Regions from separate parts of the Kitasatospora sp. NPDC017646 genome, predicted to be linked through region 1. Evidence: predicted binding sites of a transcription regulator. Region 1 holds the regulator's gene; each other region holds the start of a gene.

Evidence for each region. The regulator HrcA, encoded in region 1, represses chaperone genes, less so after heat shock. The targets are predictions, from matches to a motif close to TTNGCACTCNGNNNNNCNGAGTGCNAA.
Region 2: groL (chaperonin GroEL) is a predicted target of HrcA. The motif match lies at 1,568-1,594, and genes of this name have one in related genera.
Region 3: groES (co-chaperone GroES) is a predicted target of HrcA. The motif match lies at 988-1,014, and genes of this name have one in related genera.
Region 4: ACH4J0_RS15760 (FmdB family zinc ribbon protein) is a predicted target of HrcA. The motif match lies at 1,766-1,792, and genes of this name have one in related genera.

Annotation. Positions count from the first base shown of each region.
Region 1 covers NZ_JBIRJC010000002.1:146,452-149,779, reverse strand. The annotation lists gene ACH4J0_RS03695 (16S rRNA (uracil(1498)-N(3))-methyltransferase) at 1-204, opposite strand, end outside; gene dnaJ (molecular chaperone DnaJ) at 285-1,427, opposite strand; gene hrcA (heat-inducible transcriptional repressor HrcA) at 1,503-2,537, opposite strand; gene htpX (zinc metalloprotease HtpX) at 2,806-3,328, shown strand, end outside.
Region 2 covers NZ_JBIRJC010000039.1:4,887-8,214, forward strand. The annotation lists gene thrC (threonine synthase) at 1-348, shown strand, start outside; gene ACH4J0_RS34980 (MoaD/ThiS family protein) at 375-653, shown strand; gene ACH4J0_RS34985 (cold-shock protein) at 1,204-1,407, shown strand; gene groL (chaperonin GroEL) at 1,751-3,328, shown strand, end outside.
Region 3 covers NZ_JBIRJC010000013.1:112,030-115,357, forward strand. The annotation lists gene groL (chaperonin GroEL) at 1-407, opposite strand, end outside; gene groES (co-chaperone GroES) at 541-846, opposite strand; gene ACH4J0_RS21590 (hypothetical protein) at 1,061-1,315, shown strand; gene ACH4J0_RS21595 (methyltransferase domain-containing protein) at 1,285-2,475, shown strand; gene ACH4J0_RS21600 (polysaccharide deacetylase family protein) at 2,472-3,328, opposite strand, start outside.
Region 4 covers NZ_JBIRJC010000008.1:194,459-197,786, forward strand. The annotation lists gene ACH4J0_RS15740 (sigma-70 family RNA polymerase sigma factor) at 1-2, shown strand, start outside; gene ACH4J0_RS15745 (hypothetical protein) at 139-390, shown strand; gene mscL (large conductance mechanosensitive channel protein MscL) at 406-822, opposite strand; gene ACH4J0_RS15755 (hypothetical protein) at 853-1,125, opposite strand; gene ACH4J0_RS15760 (FmdB family zinc ribbon protein) at 1,443-1,754, opposite strand; gene ACH4J0_RS15765 (MFS transporter) at 1,880-3,172, opposite strand.

The DNA of each region.
Region 1 (3,328 bases):
GTCGATGGCGTCCTTGCCGAGCACCCCGGCGACGGTGCCGTCCACGCCGAGGCCCAGCCCGTCCGCCAGGGTCACCGCCTCGCCGGCCGTCAGCCGCTTCACCGCCGCCGCGTGCCGCCCCTCGGCACCGTCGAGCCGCACCACGGCCCCGGGCGCGGCGGCGGCGATCCGCTCGGTCTCGACGACGAAGACGGGCGCGGTCATGACGGGGAACCTCCGGATGAAAGGAACGGGAACACGAAAGGGGTGCCGGGGGACTGTCCCCGGCACCCCTTCCCGGACGACTACCGGCCGTTGAAGGCGTCCTTCAGTCGCGAGAACAGGCCCTGCTGGCCCGGCGCGAACTGGCCGGACGGCCGCTCCTCGCCGCGCAGCATGGAGAGCCGGCGCAGCAGCTCCTCCTGCTCGGGGTCGAGCTTGGTGGGCGTCTGCACCTCGACATGCACTATCAGGTCGCCCCGGCCGCCACCGCGCAGGTGGGTGATGCCCCGGCCGTGCAGCGGGATCGACTGGCCGGACTGGGTGCCGGGCCGGATGTCGACCTCCTCCAGCCCGTCCAGGGTCTGCAGCGGCACCTGGGTGCCGAGCGCGGCGGCCGTCATCGGGATGGTGACGGTGCAGTGCAGGTCGTCCCCGCGCCGCTGGAAGACGCTGTGAGAGGTCTCGGCGATCTCGACGTACAGGTCGCCGGCCGGGCCGCCGCCGGGACCGACCTCGCCCTCGCCGGCCAGCTGGATCCGGGTGCCGTTGTCCACACCGGCCGGGATCTTGACCGTCAGGGTGCGGCGGGCCCGCACCCGGCCGTCGCCGGCGCACTCGGGGCAGGGGGTCGGCACGACGGTGCCGAAGCCCTGGCACTGCGGGCACGGGCGGGAGGTCATGACCTGGCCCAGGAAGGACCGGGTGACCTGGGAGACCTCGCCCTTGCCGCGGCACATGTCGCAGGTCTGGGCGGAGGTGCCGGGGGCCGCGCCCTCGCCGTTGCAGGTGGTGCAGGTGACGGCGGTGTCGACCTGGAGTTCCTTGGTGGTGCCGAAGGCGGCCTCCTCCAGGGTGATCTCCAGCCGGATCATGGCGTCCTGGCCGCGTCGGGTGCGCGAGCGCGGGCCGCGCTGGCCGGCCGCGGCGCCGAAGAAGGCGTCCATGATGTCGGAGAAGCCGAAGCCCGCCGCACCGGCGCCGAAGCCGCCCGCGCCACCGCCGCCGCCCGGCGACAGCGGGTCGCCGCCGAGGTCGTAGACCTGGCGCTTCTGCGGGTCGGAGAGCACCTCGTAGGCGGCGTTGATCTCCTTGAACCGCTCCTGAGTCTTCGGGTCCGGGTTGACGTCCGGGTGCAGTTCGCGTGCCAGGCGCCGGAACGCCTTCTTGATCTCGTCCTGCCCCGCATCCCGTCGGACGCCGAGTACCGCGTAGTAGTCCGTGGCCACCAAATGCTCCGCTTGTTCCGCCTGTAGTAGTGCGACTGGACACCGCCGCCGGACATCCGGCGACGGGTTTGCTTGCTACGACTCGGCCAGGATCTGGCCCACGTACCGTGCCACCGCTCGCACCGCCCCCATTGTGCCCGGGTAGTCCATCCGGGTCGGACCGATCACACCCAGTTTGGCCACGCTCTCGTCGCCCGAACCGTAGCCGACCGAAACGACCGAGGTGGAATTCAGCCCTTCGTACGCGTTCTCCCGCCCGATCCGGACCGTCATCGCGGCGTCCGTGGTCTCACCCAGGAGGCGGAGCAGGACGACCTGCTCCTCCAGTGCCTCCAGCACCGGCTGGATGGTGAGCGGGAAGTCGTGCCCGAAGCGGGTCAGGTTGGCCGTGCCGGCCAGCATGATCCGCTCCTCGTTCTGTTCGGCGAGCGCCTCGAACAGCGTCGCCAGGACCGTACTGACGGTCGCCCGGTCGGCCTGCTCGAAGGCCGCCGGCAGCTCCTCCAGCAGGCCCGGGACGTCCGGCAGCCGCTCGCCGGCCGCCCGCGCGTTGATCCGCGACCGCAGGTCCGCCAGGACGGTCTCGCCGACCGTGCCCGGGCAGTCGATCATCCGCTGCTCGACCCGGCCGGTGTTGGTGATCAGCACCAGCATCACCTTGGCCGGGGCCAGCGCCACCAGCTCGATGTGCCGGACGGTGGAGCGGGTGAGCGAGGGGTACTGCACCACGGCGACCTGCCGGGTCAGCTGGGCGAGCAGCCGCACCGTGCGCCTGACCACGTCGTCCAGGTCGACGGCGCCGTCCAGGAAGTGCCGGATCGCCCGGCGCTCCGGGGAGCTCATCGGCTTGATCTCGGCGAGCTTGTCGACGAACAGCCGGTAGCCCTTGTCGGTGGGGATGCGCCCGGCGCTGGTGTGCGGCTGGTGGATGTACCCCTCCTCCTCCAGCGCCGCCATGTCGTTGCGGACCGTGGCCGGGGACACCCCGAGGTTGTGCCGCTCCACCAGGGCCTTGGAGCCGACCGGCTCCTCGGTGCCCACGTAGTCCTGGACGATCGCGCGCAGCACGGCGAGCTTGCGGTCGTCCAGCTGGCGGACCTCACCGGCCATGGGGCACGCACCTCCGTCTTCGCACGTTGTCCGTCTGTGATGCTGCGAGCCGCTCCTCGGAGGGCCCCGACCCTGGCACTCTGCACGGCCGAGTGCCAAAACCGTACCTGCCAGTGTACGGCCCGGGTCCTACCGCAGGAACGGCCCGGCCGGAGTGATCCTGCCCGCAGTTCCGGACGGCCGCCGCGACACTCCGCGTGCGGGGGGTGGTGCCCCGGGGCCGTCCGGGTGGCAGCATCGAAAGCGACGGCGAACGGAGGAGCAAGAGATGTCGAGCTCGGGCCAGCACACCCGTTTCGCGCCCGACCGCGGCCTGACCAGCCGCATGGTCGCGACGATGTTCGTGATCGGGCTGCTGTACGTCGGATTCACGGGCCTGCTGATCGCGCTGCTGCGCGGGGCCTGGCCGCTGATCGTGCTGATCTCCGGTGGGCTGTTCGTGGCCCAGTTCTGGTTCAGCGACAAGATCACCGAGCGGGCCATGGGCGCCCGCCCGGTGACCGCGGAGCAGTACCCCCAGCTGCACGGCACGATCGACCGGCTCTGCGCCCTGGCCGACATGACCAAGCCCCGCGTGGCGGTCGCCGACAACGACATGCCCAACGCCTTCGCCACCGGCCGCAACCCGCGGAACGCCGTGGTGTGCGTCACCACCGGCCTGCTGCGCCGGCTCGAACCGGAGGAGTTGGAGGGCGTCCTGGCGCACGAGCTGTCGCACGTCGCCCACCGGGACGTCGCGGTGATGACCATCGCCGGCTTCCTCGGCGTGCTCGCCGGAGCGATGACCCGGA
Region 2 (3,328 bases), on a different contig from region 1:
ATCGCCAAGTCGCTGGCGATCGGCAACCCGGCGGACGGCCCGTACGTGCTGGACATCGCCCGTCGGACGGGCGGCGCGGTCGAGGACGTCACGGACGCGGAGGTCGTGGCGGCGATCCGGCTGCTGGCCCGGACCGAGGGCATCTTCGCCGAGACCGCGGGCGGGGTGACCGTCGGCGTGCTGAAGAAGCTGGTCGAGACCGGGCAGCTGGATCCGGCCAAGGAGACCGTCGCGATCAACACCGGAGACGGCCTGAAGACGCTGGACGCCGTCTCCGAGGCCGGGATGACCACCGTCATCCGCCCGACGCTGGACTCCTTCCGCGCCGCCGGCCTCGCGTCCGCCTGAACCACTCCCACCCCGCTAGGAGAGCCATGAGCGCCAACGTCCGCATCCCCACCATCCTGCGCACCTACACCGGCGGCGCCGCCGAGGTGACCGCCGAGGGCGCCACCCTGGCCGAGGTCATCGCCGACCTGGAGAAGAACCACGCCGGCATCTCCGCCCGCGTCCTGGACGACACCGGCAAGCTGCGCCGCTTCGTCAACGTGTACGTGAACGACGACGACGTGCGGTTCGCCGACGGTCTGGCGACCGAGATCGGGGACGGCGCGAGCGTCTCGATCATTCCGGCGGTGGCCGGCGGCTGCTGAGCCGTTCCGGTCCGCTTCCCGGCCCGTTTCGCGGCCGCCCGCACGTACGGAATTCCACTCTCCGTACGTGCGGGCGGCCGTCTGCATTTCGGCGGGAATATTTCCCGGTCGAGTCGGAGTAGAGTGTGGCTCGGCTGGGAACAGGGCTTCCCCTTCCGGCCGCCGGGTGCTGCGCCCGAGATGTCCGGACGCTGGGACCGGCCCGGGAAACATGTCAGGCAGATGTCAGAATTCCTGCGGGCATTTGGGTAATTCGTCCGCTATGTCCGGCGCGGAATGCCGAGTTCCTTCCGATTTGCTCGGGCTTGTCTCTCGGCGTGCTATGGAATTCCCCACGGTTGACCCTGTTGCAGAGGGCGTCGATCCGGATACATTCAGCGGCGGTCGACGTAATCACCCGCTCACGGAAGCCGTCAGGCGTTCCCGTGCGGACGGTTGCGGCGCGTACGGCTGCGCCCAGGGGGGGTTCCCCGGGCCGGCCTCCAAACCAGACCCGGGCCCGCGACCTGCGGGACCGTGAAGGGCCAGCACAGCACTAGGGGAGTTCGGAATGGCTCAGGGCACCGTCAAGTGGTTCAACGCGGAGAAGGGCTACGGCTTCATCGCGGTCGACGGTGGTGCGGACGTCTTCGTCCACTACAGCGCGATCCAGATGGACGGCTACCGCACCCTCGAGGAGGGCCAGCGGGTCGAGTTCGAGATCTCCCAGGGACAGAAGGGCCCGCAGGCGGACATGGTCCGCGCGGCGGTCTGACCCCTTCCGAACAGGAGCTCGGCGCGGCCCACGGCTGGTGACCACTCGCTTCTCGACGGGCCCGTACGACACGCGTCGTACGGGCCCGTTCGCGTTCCCGTGCGGGTGCGGGCGGGGGTCGGTGCGGGCCCGGACGGCGGCTCGCGGGTTGGCGATTGGGCTTGCACTCGACCACCCGGAGTGCTAATCATTGGCGTTAGCACTCACAGTGTGAGAGTGACAGCGGACCGGGTCGGTGAGGCCCCCGGGAGCGGTAGGGGAATGGACCTCCGCGCACCAGGGCCGTCCGTCGCGGGCACCCCTTGGTCCGAGCAGTCGACCGTGTCCCGGAGGACCACTTCTGATGGCCAAGATCATCGCCTTTGATGAGGAAGCTCGCCGCGGCCTTGAGCGTGGCATGAACCAGCTCGCCGACGCAGTGAAGGTCACGCTCGGCCCCAAGGGTCGCAACGTCGTGCTGGAGAAGAAGTGGGGCGCCCCCACGATCACCAACGACGGTGTCTCCATCGCCAAGGAGATCGAGCTCGAGGACCCGTACGAGAAGATCGGCGCGGAGCTCGTCAAGGAGGTCGCCAAGAAGACGGACGACGTCGCGGGTGACGGCACCACCACCGCCACCGTGCTCGCCCAGGCCCTGGTTCGCGAGGGTCTGCGCAACGTCGCCGCCGGCGCCAACCCGATGGCCCTGAAGCGCGGCATCGAGAAGGCCGTCGCCGCCGTCTCGGACCAGCTGCTGGCCCAGGCCAAGGACGTGGAGACCAAGGAGCAGATCGCCTCCACCGCCTCCATCTCCGCCGCTGACACCCAGATCGGCGAGCTGATCGCCGAGGCCATGGACAAGGTCGGCAAGGAAGGCGTCATCACCGTCGAGGAGAGCAACACCTTCGGCCTGGAGCTCGAGCTCACCGAGGGCATGCGCTTCGACAAGGGCTACATCTCCGCCTACTTCGCCACCGACCTGGAGCGCATGGAGGCGACCTTCGAGGACCCGTACATCCTCATCGCCAACTCCAAGATCGGCTCGGTCAAGGACCTGCTCCCGCTGCTGGAGAAGGTCATGCAGAGCGGCAAGCCGCTCGTCATCATCGCCGAGGACGTCGAGGGCGAGGCCCTGTCGACCCTGGTCGTGAACAAGATCCGCGGCACCTTCAAGTCCGTCGCCGTCAAGGCCCCGGGCTTCGGCGACCGCCGCAAGGCCATGCTCGGCGACATCGCCATCCTCACCGGTGGCACCGTGATCTCCGAGGAGGTCGGCCTCAAGCTGGAGAACGCCGGCATCGACCTGCTGGGCACCGCCCGCAAGGTGGTCATCACCAAGGACGAGACCACCATCGTCGACGGTGGCGGCGACAGCGAGCAGGTCGCCGGTCGCGTGAACCAGATCCGCGCCGAGATCGAGAACAGCGACTCGGACTACGACCGCGAGAAGCTCCAGGAGCGCCTCGCCAAGCTGGCCGGCGGCGTGGCCGTCATCAAGGCCGGCGCGGCCACCGAGGTGGAGCTCAAGGAGCGCAAGCACCGCATCGAGGACGCCGTCCGCAACGCCAAGGCCGCCGTCGAGGAGGGCATCGTCGCCGGTGGTGGCGTCGCCCTGCTGCAGGCCGGTGTCGCGTTCGACAAGCTGGAGCTGGACGGCGACGAGGCCACCGGTGCCAACATCGTCAAGGTCGCGCTGGAGGCCCCGATCAAGCAGATCGCGACCAACGCCGGCCTGGAGGGTGGCGTCGTGGTGGAGAAGGTGCGCAACCTCCCCGCCGGTCACGGCCTGAACGCCGCCACCAACGAGTACGTCGACCTGGTCGCCGAGGGCATCATCGACCCGGCCAAGGTCACCCGTTCCGCGCTGCAGAACGCCGCCTCCATCGCGGCGCTGTTCCTCACCACCGAGGCCGTCATCGCCGACAAGCCGGAGAAGGCCGCC
Region 3 (3,328 bases), on a different contig from region 1:
TCGCGGGCGACGGACAGCAGGTGCTCGGAGACGGCGGCGACGGCCTTGTCGATGCCCTTCTTCAGAGCGGCCGGGCCGGCACCGGCGGCGACGTTGCGCAGACCCTCGTTGACCAGGGCCTGGGCCAGCACGGTGGCGGTGGTGGTGCCGTCACCGGCGACGTCGTTGGTCTTGGTGGCGACCTCCTTGACGAGCTGCGCGCCAAGGTTCTCGTACGGGTCGTCCAGCTCGACCTCACGGGCGATGGTGACACCGTCGTTGGTGATGGTCGGGGCGCCGAACTTCTTGTCGATGACGACGTTGCGGCCCTTGGGGCCGATGGTCACCTTGACGGTGTCGGCCAGCTTGTTGACACCGCGCTCCAGCGAGCGGCGGGCGTCCTCGTCGAACTGCAGGATCTTCGCCATGTTCCCTATTCCCTCGGGGCTGCGGCCGGCCCACCGGCCGCCGAACTACGTGAACCAACAACCACGCCCCGGGCCCCTGTCACTTGGGACACGGATCCGGGGCGGGTCGGAACGACTTACTTCTCGGTGCTGCTTACTTCTCGATGATGGCGAGAACGTCGCGAGCCGAGAGGACGAGGTACTCCTCGCCCTGGTACTTCACCTCGGTGCCGCCGTACTTCGAGTACAGGACGATGTCACCGACGGCGACGTCGAGCGGCAGACGCTGGCCGTCCTCGAAGCGGCCCGGGCCGACGGCCAGGACGACGCCCTCCTGGGGCTTCTCCTTGGCGGTGTCCGGGATAACCAGGCCGGAGGCCGTGGTGGTCTCGGCGTCGAGCGGCTGGACCACGATGCGGTCCTCGAGCGGCTTGATGGCAACCTTGCTGCTGGTGGTCACGTCCGAGCTCCCCTTCGGAGATTACGGGGTTTTCTAACGGGTAGGGGCGAACCTGCGGGCCTGCCGTCGCGGGGGTCAGACACACGTCTTCGCGTTAGCACTCCCCCAGTGGGGAGTGCCAAGGACGACCATAGGCTGCCGTTAGCACTCAGTCAACCAGAGTGCCAACGGCGCGCCCGGCGGACTCGGATCGCGGACGAGTAGCCGTACTCATGTGCGGTGCGGCGGCGTCTACCTGTGGGGCCGTCACCACCGCTCGACGGCCGCCGCCGGCACGGCCCCGGCCGTCGACTTCGCGGTCCCGGCCGGGCTGGGCCCGTGGACGGCCCGGGGCGGTCGGCGGCTCGGTCACCCGATCGCACCGGTCGTCATCCTGGTGACGCCGTCCGTCCTCGCGCTGTGGCTCCCGCTGATCGGCCGACCGGTCAGAATGACCGTGTGGACACCGAGAACCTCCAGCCCCTGCTGACCCCCCAGGGCCAGGCCCTGCTCGCCGAACTGCGCGAGTTCGCCCCCGAGGAGGAACTGGCGCTGGCCACCCGGCTGCGACGGGAGCACCCGGCGGAGCTGGTGTCGGCGGCGTTCGGGCAGGCGCGGCTGCGGCAGCGGGCACGGGCGAAGTTCGGGGCGGACGCCGACCTGATGTACTTCACGCCCAACGGGGTGGAGCAGTCCACCCGACGCAGCGTGGCCGAGTGGCGGGCGCGCCGCTTCGCCGAGTTGGGCGTACGGCGGCTGGCCGACCTGTGCTGCGGCATCGGCGGGGACGTGCTGGCGCTGGCCCGGGCCGGGATCCGGGTGCTGGCCGTGGACAAGGACCCGGCGGCCTGTGCCGCCACCGCGGCCAACGCCGCCGCGCTGGGCCTGACCGAGCTGGTCGAGGTGGTCTGCGCGGACGTCGCCGAGGTGGACGTGACCGGCTACGACGCGGTGTTCACCGACCCGGCCCGGCGCACCTCGCGCGGCCGGGTGTTCGACCCGGAGGCGTACGCGCCGCCGCTCTCCTGGGCGATCGAGACCGGGCGGCGGACCCCGATCGGCGCCCTGAAGGTCGCCCCGGGCATCCCGCACGAGGCCGTGCCGGCGGACGCCGAGGCCGAGTGGGTGTCCGACCACGGGGACGTCAAGGAGGCGGTGCTCTGGTTCGGCACCGGGGCGGCCCGCCCGCACCGCGCCACCCTGCTGCCGCAGGCCGCCAGCCTGACCGGCGGCGACCTGCCCGACCCGCCGGCCGGCCCGGTCGGGCGGTACCTGTACGAGCCGGACGGCGCGGTGATCCGGGCGCACCTGGTGGCCGAGGTGGCCGAGCAGGTCGACGGCCGGCTGATCGACCCGAAGATCGCCTACCTGACCTCGGACCGGCTGGTCGCCACCCCGTACGCGCACGCCTTCGAGCTCACCGACGTGCTGCCCTTCCACATCAAGAAGCTGAAGGCGCTGCTGCGCGAGCGCGGGGTCGGCACGGTGGTGATCAAGAAGCGCGGGATGGCGATCACCCCGGAGGAGCTGCGCCGTCAGCTCAAGCCCTCCGGGCCCAACACCGTCACGGTGATCCTCAGCCGCACCGACAACGGGCCGCTGATGATGCTGGGCCGGCCCGTGCAGGCCCCGGGGGCTGTCCGGTCCTAGGAGGCCGGCGGCTGGATGTAGTCGTCCAGCCGGGCCACCGAGAAGCCCTGCTCCTGGATCCGGGCCAGCAGGTCCGCGAACATCTGGGTCATCGTGGCGCCCTTGAGCTCCTTGGGGCCGCGGAAGTGAGCCAGGATGATGTCGCCGGGCTTCAGCTTCTTGTCACCCGCCTGGTACTGCATGTCGTGGATCTGCATCGACTCGCGCCAGAGCACGATCGCGCGCGGGCCGCACTGCTGCACCGAGTTGTTGAGCGTCGGGGTGTTGGCGCCGTCGCCGAACGGCGGGCGGAACAGCAGCGGGGCCGTGCCGTACTGCTGGGTGAGCGCGGCCTGGTCCTCGCAGATCTCGGACTTCTGCTTGTCCGGCGAGAGCTTGCTCATCACCGGATGGGTGACCGTGTGGTTCTGGATGTGGTTGCCCAGGGCCTGGAGCGGCTTGAAGTAGCCGTAGTCGTTCTTGACGATGTCCTTCGTCAGGAACATCGTGATCGGCACCTTGAGGTCGGTCAGCATCTCGACGAACTTCGGGTCCTTCTCGGCCCCGTCGTCGATGGTGATGAAGACGACCTTGTCGGAGGTCTTCACATCGCTGAACACCGGTACGGTGCCGGTGCGTTCGAGCTTGATGGGCTTGTCGGCGGGCGGCGCGGGGGCCGGGGCCAACGGCTTGAGGTTCCACTTCGCCCAGGCCGCGGCGTCGCCCTCGGCCGGGGCCGCGCCGGGCGTGGTGGCCGCGGCGGCCGGCGCGGCGCCACCGCCGGACGGCTGGGGAGCCGCCGACGCGGCCCTGGTCCCGGCCGGTGCGGCGGCGCCGTCCCCGTTGTCGCCGCACGCGGTGGCGAAGGCCAGCA
Region 4 (3,328 bases), on a different contig from region 1:
GACGGCCGACGGCCGAGGTCGACCACCCGGGCCCTGGTGCGGAGCGCTCCGCACCAGGGCCCGTGGCGCGTCGCGGGCCTCTTAGGCTGGAGGGACAGGTCAGACCGTGAACAGGTGATCGGGAAAAGGGTGGACAGGGTGAGCGAGCAGCGACAGGCAGAGCAGGGGCAGGAGGAGCAGGGTCAGCGGCAGCGGGAGCCGAAGGCCCAGGGCGACCCGGACCCGGACCCGGCCAGGGCCAAGGCCCGCCTGGTCTTCCGCGATCCGCTGGACCAGCAGTCCCGGGACGACACCGACGCCGGCTGGGGCGACCGCCCCGGAGCCGGGGAGAGCGGTGGGCGGGGGCTGGACTGGTACCTGAGCCAGCGCCCGCCGCACCACGGGGACTAGGGCGGGGAACGGGGATCAGCGCGCCGTGACCAGCGCGTCGCGGATCTCGGTCAGCAGTTGGACCTCCCGGGCCTCGGCCTCGGCCGCCTCCTCGACGACGGTCCTGCGCCTGGCCGCCAACCGGTTCATGGGCACGATGAGGACGAAGTAGACGACGACGGCGGTGATCAGGAACTGCAGGGCGGCACTGAGCACCGACCCCCACAGGATGAGGACTCCGGACGTGACCTCACCCGTGCCGCTCACCTCGCAGGGCCCCTTGAGGCAGGAACTGTAGGACGCCAGGTCCTTCGTCCCGAACGCGCCGACGATCGGGTTGATCACGCCTTTGACGAAGGCGTTGACGATGTTGGTGAAGGCCGCGCCGATGACCACGGCGACGGCGAGTTCGACGACATTTCCACGCAGCAGAAATTCCTTGAAGCCTTTCATGCCGCCTCGAACGACGAAGTCGTTCCCGGGTCACGGGTGATCCTCCGGAAGCGCGGATTGACAATCCGTACGGCCCACCGCGCCCCCCGAGGGCGGCGGCAGACCGGCCCGCGCGGGCCCGAAGGCGAGCGCCGCGGCCACCGCGAGCAGTACCAGCGCGGGCACCCCGCCCCGCCGTCGGACGGCCCGGCGCCAGCGGTGCCACCCGCCGCACCCGCGCCGGATCGGCGGGAAGCTCGGCACCTCCTGCCGGGGCGGCACGGTGGGCGCGGGCAGCGGAACGGACAGGCTCATGGCCGTCATCGGGGCACCTCCGGAGGATGCGGTCGGACACCGCGCGGTCGGACACCGCGCGCTCACCGTGCGGTCGGACACCGTTCGGTGAGCACACGATGCGCGTTTCCGTCACCGCCGGAAAGCCGGTTCCCACAACCTGTGGACAACCCCGCCCCTGTGGACAACTTCGTACACCCACGCGAGTGAGCCCGACCTCCCCGGGCTGACGAAAGGCCGGACGCGAGCACGAAGAGCACGCGAAAGGCCCGTCACCCCCGCGCGAAGCGGGGCCGACGGGCCTTCCCGTGAAGCCTCAGGAACTCCCGGAATCCGGGGAGCCGAACTCAGCTCGCGGCCGGGGCCGGGCTGCTGGACGCGCTGGACGAGCTCGACGAACCGGAAGCGCTCGACGAACCCGACGCCGACGACGACGTCGAGGAGCCGGCGGACGAACCCGCGCCCACCGAGCTGCTGGAGGACGAGCGGCTGTCGGTCCGGTAGAAGCCCGAGCCCTTGAACACGACACCCACGGCCGAGAAGACCTTGCGGAGCCGTCCCTGGCAGTCGGGGCACGTGGTCAGCGCCTCGTCGGTGAACTTCTGCACCGCCTCCAGGCCGTTGCCGCACTCGGTGCACTGGTACTGGTACGTGGGCACTTGTCTTCCTCCTGGCACTCTCGCCTGATGAGTGCTAACGATGGTCAATGATGCGGCATTCCGTTGGATCAGTCCAGCGAATCCGGTGTGAGATGAGCCGGTACGGGCCGCGTTCGACCGCCCGCTCAGCCCTTGGCCGCGCCGACCAGCTGCGCCGAGGCGGCGCGCTCGCCGGACCCCGCCACCACGTGACCGCTCCTGGCCGGTGCGACCAGCAGGTGCCGCATCGACACCAGGGCGATCAGCCCCAGACCGGCGCCGACCAGCGGCACCAGGAACCCGGCGGACGGCCCGTGGCCGTCGATCAGCCGCCCGGCCACCATCGAGCCGACGGCCAGGCCGAGGCCGATGGCGCCGGTCAGCCAGGTGAAGGCCTCGGTCTTGGCCCCGTCCTCGACCAGGGTCTCGACCAGGGTGTAGCCGCTGATGAGGGTCGGGGCGATGGCCAGACCGCAGAACAGTCCGGCGATCGACAGGGTGACGAGGTTGGGCATCGCCCACAGCGTCGAGCAGCCCACCACCAGCAGCGCGTAGCTGATGACCATCCTGTGCTGGACGGCCCGCCGCCAGGCGATGACGCCGTAGAGCACGCCGGCCACCATCGAGCCGCCGGCGAAGATCCCGTACACGGTGCCGGCCGCGTCGTGCTGGCCGACCGAGTCGGCGAAGGCGTTCACCGAGACCTGCATCCCGCCGAACACGGCCCCCACCCCGAGGATCACTCCGGCCAGCAGTCGGACGCCGGGCGAGGCCAGCGCGGAGGCGCGTCGCGCGCCGGGCTGAGGGACGGTCCGGGTGGGAGCGGTGCGGCGCTGGGTGGCGAAGACCAGGCCGCCGACGAAGGTCAGTGCGGCCTCCGTGATCAGCGCGGTGGCGGGACTGACCGAGGTGGCGATCTTGGCGGCCAGGATCGGACCGATCACGAAGGTGAACTCGTCCGTCACGGACTCGAAGGCGAACGCGGTGCTCACCTTGGCCGCCGAGGAGGCGGACGCGCCGTCGGCGCCGATGGTGGCGATCCAGCGGGCCCGGACCATCGCACCGATCTGCGGCACGCTCGCGCCGGCCGGAACGGCGGCCAGGAACAGGCTCCAGGCCGGCGCGTGGCCGAGTGCCAGCGTGATCAGCAGGCCGACCGAGGCCGCGTGCACCGCGACGGTCGGAACGAGGACGGCGGCCTGCCCGTACCGGTCGGCGAGCCGCCCGGTCTGCGGGCCGATCAGCGCCTGCGCGACGGCGGCGATCGCCGTGACGGTGCCGGCGGTGCCGTACGAGCCGTGGGTGTCCTTGACGAGCAGCAGGATGCCCATGCTGAGCATCGCGTAGGGCAGCCGCGCGATGAAGGCGGGGGCCAGGAACGTCCAGGCGCCGGGCGTGCGCAGCAGCGCGCCGTACCCGACCTTGGCGGGTGCGGTCACGCTGTCGGGGGTGCTGGCCGCGGTGTCCGGAGCAGTGCCCGGAGCGGTGTCCGGAGCGGATTCCGCGGCGATCTCGACCGTTCGGCGGGCCGTCACGGTCGGTCCTTCCTGCTGCCTGGTAGCGCGGCAGGGCATGGGGTGGCCCCGACGGCGCCG